Regions from separate parts of the Pseudomonas sp. PB103 genome, predicted to be linked through region 1. Evidence: riboswitches for the same ligand, from Rfam matches in the RefSeq annotation. Region 1 holds a riboswitch; the other holds the start of a gene.
The links. A riboswitch is a leader RNA that binds a small molecule or an ion and turns the genes downstream of it on or off. The one in region 1 is predicted to bind manganese.
Positions count from the first base shown of each region.

Region 2: it holds a riboswitch for manganese, as region 1 does, so the genes downstream of both, mntP (manganese efflux pump MntP) here and EJA70_RS29810 (TMEM165/GDT1 family protein) in region 1, are expected to answer to the same signal.

Region 1 covers NZ_RWIL01000173.1:394-8,128, reverse strand. Annotated here, with positions in the region: gene EJA70_RS29830 (putative signal transducing protein) at 1-137, shown strand, start outside; gene EJA70_RS29825 (SOS response-associated peptidase) at 174-797, shown strand; gene EJA70_RS31500 (methyl-accepting chemotaxis protein) at 865-1,608, opposite strand; partial or broken gene EJA70_RS31495 (HAMP domain-containing protein) at 1,720-1,917, opposite strand; gene EJA70_RS29815 (M48 family metallopeptidase) at 3,269-4,087, shown strand; gene EJA70_RS29810 (TMEM165/GDT1 family protein) at 4,288-4,872, opposite strand; yybP-ykoY riboswitch at 4,962-5,084, opposite strand; gene EJA70_RS29805 (class I SAM-dependent methyltransferase) at 5,136-6,134, opposite strand; gene EJA70_RS29800 (2-hydroxyacid dehydrogenase) at 6,167-7,132, opposite strand; gene EJA70_RS29795 (LysE family translocator) at 7,418-7,735, shown strand, end outside.
Region 2 covers NZ_RWIL01000019.1:62,118-69,852, reverse strand. Annotated here, with positions in the region: gene EJA70_RS03740 (response regulator) at 1-466, shown strand, start outside; gene EJA70_RS03735 (ATP-binding protein) at 463-1,836, shown strand; yybP-ykoY riboswitch at 2,020-2,189, shown strand; gene mntP (manganese efflux pump MntP) at 2,199-2,762, shown strand; gene EJA70_RS03725 (SDR family oxidoreductase) at 2,869-3,705, shown strand; gene EJA70_RS03720 (DUF72 domain-containing protein) at 3,665-4,414, opposite strand; gene EJA70_RS03715 (thiamine pyrophosphate-requiring protein) at 4,561-6,348, opposite strand; gene EJA70_RS03710 (cupin) at 6,649-7,167, shown strand; gene EJA70_RS03705 (DUF2798 domain-containing protein) at 7,172-7,447, opposite strand; gene EJA70_RS03700 (LysR family transcriptional regulator) at 7,571-7,735, shown strand, end outside.

The sequences.
Region 1 (7,735 bases):
CGATCTTCGGGTTGTTGGCACTGTCCGTCGATAACGACCAGGCCGAATACGCCCGCGAGTTGATCACCGCGTACAATGCCGCGCTGCCGCTGCCCGGCGATGAACCGGAGAGCTTCCCCGGAACGCTGGTCTGTTAGGCTGAGCTTCGTTTTACTTCAGAGCCGTGTTGCCCCATGTGTGGACGTTATGCCCTGTTTCGCTGGAACCGCGATTTCGCGGCCCTGCCAGGTTTTCCCGCCGATCAGCAGGCGCAGTGGAACATTTCCCCCAATGATTCGGTGTTGATGCTGCGTGCCGGTGAAGACGGCGAGCGCGCCCTGGCCCGCGCCCGTTGGGGCCTGACGCCGCCGTGGCTGACCGATCTGTCGAAAACCCCGGCGCATGCCCGCGCGGAAACCGTCGCCGAGCAACCGATGTTTCGTGAGGCGCTGCGCCAGCGTCGCTGCCTGCTGCCGGCGAACGGGTTTTACGAATGGCGCGGGACCCAGCGCAAGCGGCCGTTCTGGCTGACGCCGGGCGAGGGTTCGTCGCTGTTTTTTGCGGCGATCTGGGAGGCGTATCCGGTGCAGGAACAGGTCTGGTTGAGCACGGCGGTGATTACTCAGCCGGCGTCGAGTCAACGCCGGCCGTTGATTCTCGATGAGGCGGGGCAGGCGGCGTGGCTCGATCCGCAGACGCCGTTGCATGTGTTGCAAGGGTTGCTGGCCAGTGAACCGGTCGCATTGCGTGAGCGGGTGTTGGCGAACCTGATCAATGATCCCAAACTCAATGGCCCGGAGTGCCTGACCCCGGGTTAATTTGAAAAGCGAAAAGATCGCAGCCTCTGTAGGAGCTGCCGAAGGCTGCGATCTTTTGATCTTGCCCTTAAACCTTGAACTGATTGATCAACCGCCGCTGCTGTTCCGCCAACTTGGTCAAATCGGCACTCGCCGAGCTCGACTCATCCGCACCGCCCGCCACTTCATTGGCCACCTGTCCAATGTTGATCACGTTGCGATTGATGTCATCCGCCACCGCGCTCTGCTCTTCCGCCGCACTGGCAATCTGCGTGTTCATGTCGTTGATCACCGACACCGCCTGGGTAATCGTCTCCAGCGCCTCAGCCGCTTTCGCCGCGTGCTGCACGCTTTCGTCGGTGCGGTTCTGACTGTCTTCCATGACCCGCACCACGTCGCGGGTGCCCTGTTGCAGTTGCTGGATCATGCTCTGGATTTCTTCGGTGGCCTTCTGCGTTTTCTGCGCCAGATTGCGCACCTCATCCGCCACCACCGCGAAACCGCGACCTTGCTCGCCGGCACGTGCCGCTTCAATCGCCGCATTCAGCGCGAGCAAATTGGTCTGCTCGGCGATCCCGCGAATCGCTGTGAGGATCGCGTTGATGTTCTCGCTGTCCTTCGCCAGCGTCTGTACCACGCCCACGGCTTTGCCGATTTCCAGCGCCAGCACGCCGATCGAATTGGACGTGTCGCGGACGATCTGCATGCCCTGACTGGCCGCTTGATCGGCATGGCTGGCGGCTTGTGCAGCCTGCGTCGCATTGCGCGCAACGTCCTGCGCGGTGGCGGTCATTTCCTGCACGGCGGTGGCGACCTGATCGATCTCGGCCATTTGTTTCTGGATGCCGATGTTGGTGCGAATGGCGATGTCGGCGGTGTGCTCCGAGGAATCGCTGACGCTTTGCACTGACGTCACCACCTGCGTGATCATCGCCTGCAATTTGGCCAGGAAGGTGTTGAAGCCCTTGGCGATCGAACCGAGTTCATCGCTGCGATCACTGCTCAAGCGGCGGGTCAGGTCACCTTCACCCTGAGCGATGTCGTTGAGCATCGCGACCATCTGCTTCAACGGCCGGGCAATGCCGTGGCCGACCAGCCAGATCACCAGCAAGCCAAGGCCGGCGATCAGCAGACCGACCATGGCCATGCCGAAGGTGTCGGACTTGCGTTGCGCATCAAGGTCGCCCTGCAGTTTCTGCAGATCGGCCATCACCGCGTTGAGCGGCAATTGCAGCATCAGTGTCCAGCGCGCGTCGGTCTGGCCGATGCCGAACGGCAGGTACAACTCGATGCGGCCCTTGTCCTTGTTGACCGAGTAAGTCACCTCGCCGCGTTTGAGATTGGCCATGTTGGCCGTTTGCTCGGCGTCGAGGATGTCGCTGATTTTCTCGCCGAATTTGCTCGGGTCCTTGGTGTAGGCAACGATCCGGCCATTGCCGCCGACCAAGGCCATTTCACCGGCGCCGCTGTAGAGCTTCTGGTTCGCGCCGAGGAGCATTTCCTGAATGAAGTTCACCGACAGGTCGGCGCCGACGATGCCCTGGAAGGTGCCGTTGAGCATGATCGGTTCAATGAAGGAGGCGAGCATGACGATCTTGTCGCCGACCTTGTACGGTGCCGGATCGATCACGCAGGACTTTTTGCTCTCTTTCGAGCACAGGTAGTACTCGCTGGCGCGCACGCCGGTGGAGAGGACTTTCTGGTCATCGACGTCGGCCAGTTTGTCCAGGCCCAGCGTGCCGTCGTCATTGCGGAACCACCACGGCAGAAAGCGCCCGTTGGCCGCATCGATGCCGACCACGCGGGTGCCGACGTAAGCCGCGTCATTGTGATCGAGGGCGTTTTTCTCCCAGCCGATGTAGGTGCCGAGAATCTTCGGGTTCTTTTCGACGTTCTCTTTGATCAGGCTGATCAGTTGCTCGCGGCTGACGCTCAGGCGCGGCTGGCCATCGGCGCCCGGCGTGCCGAGCAGGGCGTTGACCCGTACCAGGCCGCCGGCAATCAGCAGTGGCGCTTCGAGCTCGCGCTGGATCTGGCTGACCTGGGTTTGCGCCAGTGCGCTCAGGCGTTGTTCGATGACTTGCTCGAACTGCGCCTGGGTGCGCTGCTGCACCATCTCCTGGGTGCGGGCGCCGGCAAACAGCGCATACAGCACCAGCGCCGCCACCACGCTGAGCACAATGGCGCCAGCCAGGGCGGCGACGGAAAACTGGATCGACTTGAACTTCATGGGAGCTCCGCACGCAAGAGGACGTCTGCGGTGATGTATCGGCAGCGGGCAGGGCGCCATGAGCGTGGCAGGGTGGAATTGGCAGGGCATGTCGCAAATGGATCACTGCGTGCCGCAGTTGTTGTGGGCTGGTCGGTGGTGTGAATTTTTTACGACAGCTGCGGTGGGAAATGTCTGAAAGGCGCTACAACACGTCCGTTGTATCTGGCGCCGATACAATTACCCGCCTAGGATACGCGACAGGTTTTCAGGGAGCTTTTGAATGAACAAGACATTGGTTGTAAGTGCACTGAGCGCAGCGCTGTTGCTGGCCGGTTGTCAGTCGGTCAACACCACCAGCGGCGGCGCCGTGGGGGTGGAGCGCAAGCAGTACATGTTCAGCATGCTGTCCTCGCAAGAGGTCGACCAGATGTATGCCCAGTCGTATCAGAAGACCGTCGGCGAGGCGTCCAGCAAAGGTGTGCTGGACAAGACCAGCCCTGAGGCCAAGCGGGTTCAGGCGATCGCCAACCGTTTGATCGCACAGGCGCCGAACTTCCGCCCGGATGCGGCGCAATGGCAGTGGGAAGTCAATCTGATCAAGAGTGACGAACTCAACGCCAACTGCGGGCCTGGCGGCAAGATCATTTTCTACACCGGGCTGATCGACAGCCTGAAACTCACCGACGATGAAATCGCCGCGGTCATGGGCCATGAAATCGCCCACGCCCTGCGCGAGCACGGTCGTGAAGCGATGTCCAAGGCGTACGGGATTGAAATGGCCAAGCAGGGCGCAGGCGCATTGCTTGGTCTGGGTCAGGACAGTCTGGCGCTGGCCGACACCGTGGCCAACTACGGCATGACCCTGCCGAACAGCCGAGCCAACGAAAACGAAGCCGACCTGATTGGTCTGGAACTGGCTGCTCGTGCCGGCTACAACCCGAACGCCGCGATCACCTTGTGGAACAAGATGAGCAAGGCCTCGGAAGGTTCGCCGCCGGAGTTCATGAGCACTCACCCGGCGTCGGCCAGCCGGATCGCTTCGTTGCAGGCGGCGATTCCGAAGGTAATGCCGCTGTACGAACAAGCCCCGAAGTCCTAAGAGTCGAAGGACACAACGATTCTTCAGGTTGGGAGGGCTGTTGTGGCGAGGGGATTTATCCCCGATGGGCTGCGAAGCAGCCCCAAAACCTGCAAATGCGTTATGTCTGACACTCTGAGGCAGCAGGTTTGGGGGCGCTTCGCGCCCCATCGGGGATAAATCCCCTCACCACAGGTTTTGGGTGGTTCAGTAGACGGGGGTTAAACCCAGCCGCTGCTCTGCATCGCCTTGTACACCGCCACGATTGCCAGAATCATGAACGCCGAAGCCGCCAGGCGACGGATCAAGGTCAGCGGCAATTTGTCGGCAGCAAAATTACCCGCCAACACCACCGGCACGTTGGCAATCAACATGCCCGCCGTCGTCCCGATAATCACCAGCCACAGTTCCGGGTATTGCGCGGCGAGCATCACCGTCGCGACCTGAGTCTTGTCACCCATTTCAGCCAGGAAAAACGCGATCAGCGTGGTCAGGAACGGCCCGAACTTGCGTGCGGTGCTGGTTTCATCGTCGTCCATTTTGTCCGGGACCAGTGTCCACAGCGCGGTGGCCGTGAAGCTTGCGGCGAGAATCCAGTGCAGGACCGAGTCAGAAAAGAAACTGCCGAACCAGGCGCCGACCGCACCGGCTGCTGCGTGGTTGGCCAGGGTCGCGGCGACAATACCGGCAATGATCGGCCAGGGTTTGCGGAAGCGAGCGGCGAGAATCAGCGCGAGCAGTTGCGTCTTGTCGCCGATTTCGGCCAAGGCAACGATTGCGGTGGGAACGAGTAACGAGTCCAGCATCAGGATTTTCCTAAGGGGCGGGTCGACACGGCTATGACACGTACAGCCTTCCCGCCCCGGGTAAGGTGTGCGTGTCATAGGTCTTGTCAAACCCTGCGATCCGTCTGCTGCGGACGCTTGGGTCGCATACGCCATGATCTGAGGATCAAGTATGTTGACGTATGCCGGACGAGCTTGGCGCTCGTGGGAGACTACTCCCCTAGGACGGAGCGGATTCTGCCTAGGCAAATCCGATTGAGCAAGCCTCTTTTTTGAAAGAAGTTCTACTCGCGCTTGGCCCGGTAGATGCGGAAACCATTGCCTTCGGCCTTGATCGCACACACGCCCAGATGCTCCTCGATCAGCGGTTGATACTTGAGAAAGCTGTTGGCGACCAAGCGCAGTTCGCCGCCGTTTTTCAGATGTTTGGCCGCTTTTCGCAGCAAGTTCTCGGTAGCGAAATAATCGGTGTGCACGCCGACATGGAACGGCGGGTTGCTCAGAATCGCGTTCAACCCCATCGGCGCCGCATCGATACCGTCACCGGTCAGCACCTCGGCTTCCAGACCGTTGGCGGCCAAGGTCAAGCGACTGCTGGCAGCAGCAAACGCATCGACGTCGAGCAACGTCACCTGATTGTGCGGATAGCGACGTTTGACCGCAGCGCCCAACACACCGGCACCGCAACCGAAATCGAGCAGATGGCCGCTCGGCAACTTGTCCAGATGCTCCAGCAACAAAGCGCTGCCGCGATCCAGTCGGCCGTGGCTGAACACGCCCGGCAGGCTGATGACTTTCAACGGGCCTTCAGCCAGTGGCAATTCATAAGTCTGCGCCAGGCTTTCCAGGGATTTCGCTTCAGGGGCGTTGGCCACGGTCACTTGCCAGAGTTGGCAGTGCCGCGCGCTGTCGAGCTTGCGTGGCTTGCCGAACGGGTTGAGCTGCTTGGAGGCACCTTCGATGCCGCTGCGCTTTTCCCCGACCAGAAACACTTCACGCCCAGCCAGACGCGAAGCCACGGCATTGAGGATGTAGTCGGTCAGGTCCTTGGACTTGGGCAAGAACACCACGGCGCTGTCGAACTCACGCTCCGGGACATTCACGCCGAAATGGCTGCGACCTTCGAAACGGGCGTCCAGCGCCGCTTGATCGCCGGCATGCCAGCACCAGCCGAACGCATTGGGCAAGCGCCCGAGCAAATCATCGGCGGGCAAACCGGCGAGCAACAACGATCCTTGAAACAACTCGGGCTGACGAAGCAGTACTTCACTGCGCGGATCCATAACTGCTCCTCAAAAAAAAGTGCCGCAGTTTATCAACTGACGACCCGCAGCGCCTTAGCGCTGAAGAACGCCTGAGCGTTTTCGGTCAATTGGCCGACGATGCGCTGCCGCGCTTCGACACTGCCCCAAGCGTTGTGCGGCGTGACGATGAGGCGCGGGATGTCGGCGGCCAGTAGCGGATTGCCTTGAGTCGGTGGCTCGACACTCAGCACATCGGTGGCCGCGCCGCCGAGGTGACCGTTGCGCAGGGCATCGGCCAGCGCCTGCTCGTCGATCAGGCCGCCACGCGCGGTGTTGACCACGAAGGCGCCGGGTTTCATCGACGCCAGCTCGCGCGCACCGATGAAGTGGCGAGTGTGTTCGTTGAGCGGGCAGTGCAGGGTGAGGGCGTCAACTTGCGGCAGCAATTCATCCAGCGGCAAGCGATCCGGGCGGGCAGGGCGTCCGGGAATTTGCCCGAGCAGTACGCGCATGCCGAAGGCTTCGGCCAGTCGCGCCACGGCACCGCCGAGTTCGCCATGACCGAGCAAACCGAGGGTTTTGCCTTGCAGTTCAACGATCGGATAGTCGAGCAGGCAGAACTGTTTGGCTTGCTGCCAGCGCCCCGCGCCGACGGCTTTCTGGTAATCGGCCAGGCGCGTGGCGAGATTGAGCAGCAGCATGATCGTGTGTTGCGCTACCGATGGCGTGCCGTAACCCTGGCAGTTGCATACGGTGATGCCGTGGGCGCGTGCGGCGGCGAGATCGACGTTGTTGGTGCCGGTGGCGGCAATCAGAATCAGCTTCAGATCGGGGTTGGCGGCCATGGCGGCGGCGTCGATCAGAACCTTGTTGGAGATAGCGACGGTAGCGCCTTGCAGGCGTTCGCTGACTTGCTCGGGCAAGGTCTGGGCGAACAGTTGCAGATCGCTGAAACATTCGCGCAACGGACTAAGGTCGAGGTCGCCAAGATCGAGCGACGGGTGATCAAGGAATACGGCGCGGCGCGTGTTCGTCATCAACTGTACCTTTTAGGCTTTGAGCGTTGGGCGTAATCTGCCGAGCCTACCAGATGAAACAAATCGTTACGCAGACCCCGCAGCGAATACACAACCCTGTGGTGAGGGGATTTCTCCCCGATCGACTGCGTAGCAGTCGCAAAATCATTGACTGCGGTGTGCCTGATACATCCAAACGCGAGGTTTTGGGGCTGCTTCGCAACCCTTCGGGGATAAATCCCCTCACCACAAGTGCTGCGTTTCCTACAGATTTTTTATTGACCAAGCTGCCCCAGAGGAGCCCCCATGTACTGGACCGAGTTCTTGACCGTTGCACTGATCCACCTGCTGGCCGTCGCCAGCCCCGGCCCGGACTTTGCCGTGGTGGTGCGCGAAAGCGTGACCCACGGACGTCGCGCCGGTACCTGGACTGCCTTGGGTGTCGGTACGGCGATTTTCCTCCACGTCGGTTATTCTTTGCTGGGCATTGGCCTGATCGTGTCGCAGTCGATCGTTCTGTTCAATGCCTTGAAATGGGCGGCCGCCGCATACTTGCTGTACATCGGCTTCAAGGCCTTGCGTGCGCAACCGGCGAAAACCGTCACCGATGATCTGCACAAAGAG
Region 2 (7,735 bases), on a different contig from region 1:
GCGCGGCGAGCAACATGACTTGCCGGTGCTGATCCTCACCGCTCGCGACGGCACTGCCGAGCGCATCGCGGGGCTCGATGCCGGCGCCGACGATTACCTGATCAAACCCTTCGATGTCGATGAGCTGAAGGCACGCATCCGCGCCTTGCTGCGACGCAGTCAGGGTCGCGCGCAACCGGTGCTGGAGCATGCGGGGGTGAGCCTCGATCCGGTCAGCCAGCAAGTGACCTGGCAAGGCAGTGATGTGGTGGTGACGCCGATGGAGTATCAGTTGCTCCATCAGTTGATGGCGCGCCCCGGCAAAGTGGTGACCCGCGAACGCTTGTCCCGGGCGTTGTATGGCTGGCAGGAGCGGGTCGAAAGCAACACCCTTGAAGTGCTGATTCACAACTTGCGCAAAAAACTCTCGGGCGAGTTGATCCGCACCGTGCGCGGCGTCGGCTACGTGCTGGAGCTCAAGCCATGAACTCGATACGGACACGGATTCTGCTGCCGGTGCTGATGCTGGTGTTGCTGGGTGATGTGCTGATCAGTTGGCTGGTGCTGCGCGACAGCCACCATGAAATCGAAGAGGTTTACGACGCGCAATTGGCGCAAAGCGCACGCCTGCTGCAAGGCGTGCTGGCGCAACGTGCGCCCGGCGACGACGACTGGCAACGGCTTCATCAGGCCTTCGACCAAGCGATGAGCCGGGTGGGCGATGGCGAGGCAGCGCATCCCTATGAGACCCGTCTGACGTTTCAGGTCTGGCGCAGCGACGGCCAATTGCTGATGCGTTCCGCCGAAGCGCCGGAGCTTGCGGCGCCGCCGACCACCGTGGGCTCTCACGATATTCTCGAGAACGGTCGCGACTGGTGTGCCTTTCTGCTCAAGGATCCGCAACAGGGATTGCTGATCTGGGTCGGTGAGCGTGACGACATTCGTCAGGATCTGATCCAACGCATCGTTGGCCATACGTTGTGGCCGAGTCTGATCGGGGTGCCGGCGCTCGCGGCACTGATCTGGCTGACCATCGGTTGGGGCCTGCAACCGCTGCGCGCGATGGCGCAATCGATCCGTGGACGCACCACCGAAACGCTGAAGCCACTCAATCTCAGCCCCCTGCCCCACGACCTCGAACCGATGCAGACGGCGCTCAATCGACTTTTGCAGCAGATCGACAATTTGCTCGCGCGGGAACGGCGCTTCATCGCCGACGCGGCCCATGAATTGCGCACGCCGCTGGCGATTCTGCGCATCCATGCGCAAAACGCGCAACTGGCCAGTACCGCGCAACAGCGCGACGAAGCCCTGGAGTTTCTGCTCAGCGCGGTGGATCGCGCCACACGCATTGCCAGCCAGTTGCTGACCATGGCGCGAATTGAACCGCGCCTGGCCAACCCACAGCGAAGTCCGGTGGAACTGACCGCACTGGTGCGTGAAGAACTCGCCGAGCTGGCGCCGCTGGCCATGGCAAAAGACATCGAACTGATCCTCGACAGCGACCACCACTGCCCGGTCGAAACCGACCCGGTGGCACTGGCCATCGCCCTGCAGAACCTGGTGACCAACGCACTGAACTTCGCCCCGCCCGGCAGCGAAGTGCGCGTTCAGGTGCAACCGCAAAGTGATGGCTCGGTGTACATCAGCGTCGAGGATGCCGGCCCGGGCATCAACGAAACTGATTACGCGCGACTGTTCGAACGTTTCTACAGCCAGGGCCACGCCAATGGCGCCGGACTGGGCCTGGCGATTGTGCAAATGATCGTCAGCAAGATCGGCAGCACCCTGCAGCTGTACAACCGGCCGCAGGGTGGCTTGTGCGCTGAACTGCGGATCAATCAGGCGCAACGCTGACCATCACAGAACATACTTTGTGTGCCGAAAGGACGTGGCTTGTGGAAAGGCCCCGGATCTCAGGGATTGAGGGGAGCATGTTCAAAGCACCACAAAAGCAATTCCCCACTGCAAAAGCAGCATCAGAACGCCGACATTTCTCTGCGCTTTTGACAAAATTTTCATGTTTGCCCGCATAAGATCCGCACCCTCGTTGGGGAGTAGCCTGTTTCCGAGCCTTTCGGAAGCGTTCGTATCAACATTCTCGGCAACATGCCGTGGTGCGAACACCTTTTGGTTGGTGAGACCGACGACACATCCATGCCTAAAGTCGGGCGTGTGGTTGTGTCGTTGACTCATAGCCCGACTGGAAGTACACCACCGTGAATCCCGTTTCCCTCATCTTCCTCGCGCTGGCCATGTCCACGGATGCGTTTGCAGCCGCCATCGGCAAAGGTTCCAGCCTGCACAAACCGCGCCTGACCGAAGCCCTGCGCACGGGTCTGATCTTCGGTGTGATCGAAGCCATCACCCCGATCATCGGCTGGTTGATCGGCCAGGCTGCCACTCGCTGGGTGTCCGAATGGGACCACTGGATCGCCTTCACCCTGCTGCTGATTCTCGGCTTGCACATGATTTACAACGGCCTCAAACACGAAGACGAAGCAGAGGAAAAACCGGGGCAACATTCCTTCCTGATCCTCGCGGTGACCGCGTTCGCCACCAGCATCGATGCGCTGGCAGTCGGCGTCGGCCTGGCGTTTGTCGACGTGAACATCTGGGTGGCAGCGGCCGCGATCGGTCTGGCAACCATGACCATGGTGACCATTGGCGTGATGCTCGGTCGGGTGCTGGGTGCGGTGGTCGGCAAACGCGCCGAAATCGTTGGTGGTGTGGTGCTGATGATTGTTGGTACGACGATTTTGTATGAGCACCTGTCAGTTTGATCCGACGCTATTGATGAGCTCTCCTCATGGGTTTATGCAGCGCCAACTCTATTGTTGAGCGGATAGCCGCCATATAAGGTGCTGCATTCACTAGAGGAGAGACGCCATGCCTACCCCGTCCGAGGTTATTGTCGTCATCGGTGCCGGCTCGATCGGTCAAGCCATCGCTCGCAGAGTCAGCGTTGGCAAACACGTCGTAGTGGCGGACTTGAAGCAAGAAAATGCCGATGCCGCTGCCCGCGTCCTGCTCGACGCCGGGTTCGCCGTCACGACCGCTGTGGTCGACGTGGCTTCGCGCGAATCGATCGAGGCGCTGGTGCGCACCGCCACTGCACTGGGCCCAGTCACCGGGGTCATTCACGCCGCTGGTGTTTCACCTTCGCAAGCGCCTGTGGCAACTATTCTTCGCGTTGATCTGTATGGCACCGCCGTAGTCCTCGAAGCGTTTGGCAACGTGATTGCCCCGGGCGGCAGCGCGATCGTCATCGCCTCGCAATCCGGGCACCGTTTGCCGGCCTTGAGTGCCGAGCAAAACAAGGCGCTGGCGACGACTCCTGCGGACGATCTGTTGGCTCTGCCGATGCTTCAGGCCGATCAGATCATTGATCCCCTGCACGCCTATCAAATCTCCAAACGCGGCAATTCATTGCGCGTGATGGCCGAAGCGGTGCGCTGGGGCAAACGCGGTGCGCGGGTCAACACGATCAGTCCGGGGATTATCTTCACGCCACTGGCGCGCGACGAATTGAATGGCCCCCGCGGTGCGGGTTACCGCCGCATGATCGAACTGAGCCCGGCCGGGCGCGGCGGTACGCCTGATGAAGTCGGTGCCGTTGGCGCGCTGCTCATGGGACCTGATGGTACGTTCATTACCGGCAGCGACTTTTTGATGGATGGCGGCGTTACCGCGGCCTATTGGTACGGTGATCTGGCGCCGCAATGATGCTCTCGTGAACCAGCGTCAAGGCGTTTCCGAGCGCTGCGCCGCTGGCAGTGTTGTCGAAAATGCACCAGATGGTGGCGCCCGCCGCCACCGCGGTTTGCAAGGCTTGCGCCAGTGTTTGCAGAAAGGGCAAATCGTAGGCGCTGTGGTAAATGCGCGGTGAGCCGTGCAGTCGCCAATAGCGCAAACCAGCCCAGCCACCCGCAGTTGCATCATTGCTGATGCGTGACGGATTGACGACTGCCTGGGCGATTTGGAAAGTGACGAGTAATGGCCCGGCATTCACCCACGATTCATGCCGGGGCTCCAGCACAACGGCGCCGTTGAAACGTTGACGCAACGCCTTGAAAAAGCCTTGGGCAATTGACGCGTCGAACGCCAGTGAAGGTGGCAGTTGCACCAGCAGGCACCCCAAGCGCTGACCCAATCCGCCGCATTGCGCGAAAAACGCCTCCAGCGCGGCTTCACAATCTACCAACCGCCGTTCATGGGTGATGTGCCTGGGCACCTTTACCGAAAACCGAAACGTCTCTGGAACCGAATCGGCCCAACGCTCGTAAGTCTGTCGACGGTGCGGACGATAGAACGAACTGTTGATTTCCACGCCGTCTAAGCGTGCTGCGTAGCGTTGCAAGTGCGTGCCTTCAAGCGGAAACACTGGCCAATATTCTCGCCCGAGACTCCATCCGGCACAGCCAATAAAAATCAAAACCCACCTCCAAAAGCCACCTGCAAGCGTTGCCCAAGGCCAGGGCCGCGATCGGCGGATCTTTTGCTTCCGGTTTTAAAAAACAAGTCAAAAGATCGCAGCCTGCGGCAACTCCTGGAGGGGTCTCCGTTTAGTGCGGAATCGGGTTATTTTTTGCCTGGCAGGACTGAGCTCAGCACCTGCTTGGCGGCTTGCACGATAATGCCCGCTTCGTCCGGATCGCCCTTGAGCAGCGTCGTGGCGAGTTTCTTCGCTTGCTCAAGCTTGATGTGCGGCGGCAGCGGCGGCACGTTCGGGTCGGTTTTGAACTCGATCACCACCGGCACATCCGACGCCAGAGCCTGCTCCCAGGCGCCGGCAACGTCTTCTTCGCGATCGACGAAAATACCTTTCAGGCCGATGGAAATCGCAAACAGGTGGTAAGGCACGTCCGGAATGCTCTGCGAAGCCTCGAATTTCGGATCGCCCTCCATCACACGTTGCTCCCACGTGACCTGATTGAGGTCTTCGTTGTTGAACACCGCACAGATCCATTTCGGGCTCGCCCACTGCCGCCAATATTTGGCCACGGTGATCAGCTCGGCCATGTTGTTCATCTGCATCGCGCCGTCGCCCACCAAGGCGATGACCGAGCGCTCGGGATAAGCGAATTTTGCAGCAATCGCATAAGGCACCGCCGCGCCCATCGAGGCCAGTCCACCGGACAGTGAGCACTGCATGCCTCGGCGGATCTTCAGGTCGCGGGCGTACCAGTTGGCACAGGAACCCGAGTCGCTGGTGATGATCGCCTGCTCCGGCAGGCGTGGCGACAGCTCATACACCACCCTTTGCGGATTGATCGGGTCGGCTTTGGCCATTGCGCGTTTTTCCAGGGTTTTCTCCCAGGTGCCGCGCCAGCCTTCGACCTTCTTGCGCCATTTGCCTGAGGTCTTCTGCTCCAGCAGCGGCAACAACGCCGCCAGGGTTTCCGCCGAATCCCCGACCAGATTGACCTCCATCGGATAGCGCAAGCTGAGCATGTCGGGCTGCAAATCGATCTGCACACCACGGGCGTGGCCTTCCTTGGGTAGAAATTCGGCGTACGGGAACCCCGAACCGATCATCAGCAAGGTGTCGCATTCGTTCATCAATTTGTAGCTGGGCTCGGTGCCGAGCAGGCCGATGCTGCCAGTGACCCACGGTAGATCGTCGGGTAACGCAGCTTTCCCCAGCAGTGCTTTGGCGACCCCGGCACCGAGCTTTTCCGCCACCGCAATCACTTGATCGGTCGCCTGCAAGGCGCCGGCACCAACCAGAATGGCGACCTTTTCACCGGCGTTCAAAACGTCGGCGGCACGTTGCAGATCCGCTTCGTAGGGCAACACTTTCGGTTTCGTGTAACCGACCCCGGAGTGCGCCGTGCCATGGGCGCGGGCCGGCGCTTCGTAAGGCAGATCCTGCAAATCGTTGGGCAGAATGATCGCCGTCACGCGGCGCTCGCCAACGGCCGTACGGACTGCGCGGTCGAGGAGATGGCGCACTTGCGACGGCACTGAAGCCTGCTGCACAAAGGCGCCAGCGACGTCCTTGAACATCGAGACCAGATCAAGCTCTTGTTGGTAATGACTGCCCAACGCAGTGCGCGCCTGCTGACCGACAATGGCCAGCACCGGCATGTGATCCATTCGCGCGTCGTAGAGCCCGGTGATCAAGTGCGACGCACCAGGGCCTGAGGTGGCGATGCAGACGCCCAACTCCCCCGTGAACTTGGCATGGGCCGAGGCCATGAATGCGGCCATTTCCTCATGGCGCGCCTGGACGAATTCGATCTTGCCCTTGGCCCGACTGAGCGCGCCGAACACGCCGTTGATGCCATCGCCCGGATAGCCAAAAATCCGCGTAACGCCCCATTCACTGAGCCGCTCAACCAGAAAATCTCCCACTGTCATCGTCATTTCGATCCTCATCCTTCACCAATGCATGGAGCGTTCCCGGCAGAACATTGACCGGGAGGTGTAAGGTCTGGACAGCCGCGCTGACGGCGAAGTTTCGATTGATTTGCGCGGTGCTGGCATAAGATGCGGCCGCTTTGCGCCCCAGCGGGAGCAAGCTCCCTCGCCACACTTGCCGGCAACACCCGTTACCGAGAAGCAAACAAGCGCCGGATCGCCTTTTATCAGTTGCTCGACGAGTTTTTCTGAGGCGCACGCCCTCCTTCGCTGTCCACCGATCAATGCAGATTGGAGGGGTGACGAATGACAGAAGCACGTGCGGTGTTGGTGCAAGCCTTGCGGCTTGAGTGCAACGACTGGGTGCCCAATAACCAGCGTTTGCCGGTATTGATTTATCCCAAGGCGATTGCCATCGAAGGGGACGAGCCGGCGGCTCTGTTCGAGCACACCTTCGACGCCAACGGCTGGCCCAGCCAATGGCGCTACGGAATTTACGATTTCCATCACTATCACACCGAAGGCCACGAAGTACTGGGGGTCGCCGTGGGCCATGCGCGGCTAATGCTCGGTGGCCCGCAAGGGCATGTGCTGGACGTCAGCGCCGGCGATGTGTTGCTGCTGCCCGCCGGCACCGGCCACTGCAATCTCGGCTCCAGCGCGGACTTTCTGGTGGTTGGCGCCTACCCGCCGGGGCAGCACGGCGATATTTGCCGCGAAGCGCCGAGCAAGGAGCAATTGGAGAGTATCGATAAGCTGCCGTTTCCCGAGCGGGATCCGGTGCAAGGCGCATACGGTGCAGTGAAACAGTATTGGCTCAAATAGGCTTTCAGCGATGCGGATGTACGGTCCATGCGACCAGTTTGATCACGATGGGCCGCACGACGAGAATGCACAGAAAGGCAATCGGCATGGCCAGTTTGTAAGCGTTCAGCACATTGCGCAGGTATTCGTTATCAATCCCTGAATTGGCCGCCGTGATCACCAGCGACATCAAAAATGCCATGATCGTCGCCATGTACAGGGCAAATACATACGGTGTGGCGCGCGGCGACAGTTTGCGACGGCTGACATAAGTGGCGGCGGGATTTGTTCTTTGATTCATGGCTTTTCCATCCATTGACAGGGAGCCGGCACCTTAACAAAGCCCAATAGGGCCAACTAGACGGCCAAACGCAGGTGCTTTATAAAGCACAACTTACGAATCAGTCCTTCTCGCAGGCCACGGATGAATCTGTTAGCGGCGATTGCCAGTTTTATAAAAGTGGTCGAATCCGGCTCGATTGTCGGTGCGGCCAAGACGCTGGGCGTCAGCGCCGCCGCTGTCAGCCAGACCCTCAGTCGCCTGGAAATGCATCTTGGCGTGCGTCTGTTGCAACGCACTACGCGCAGC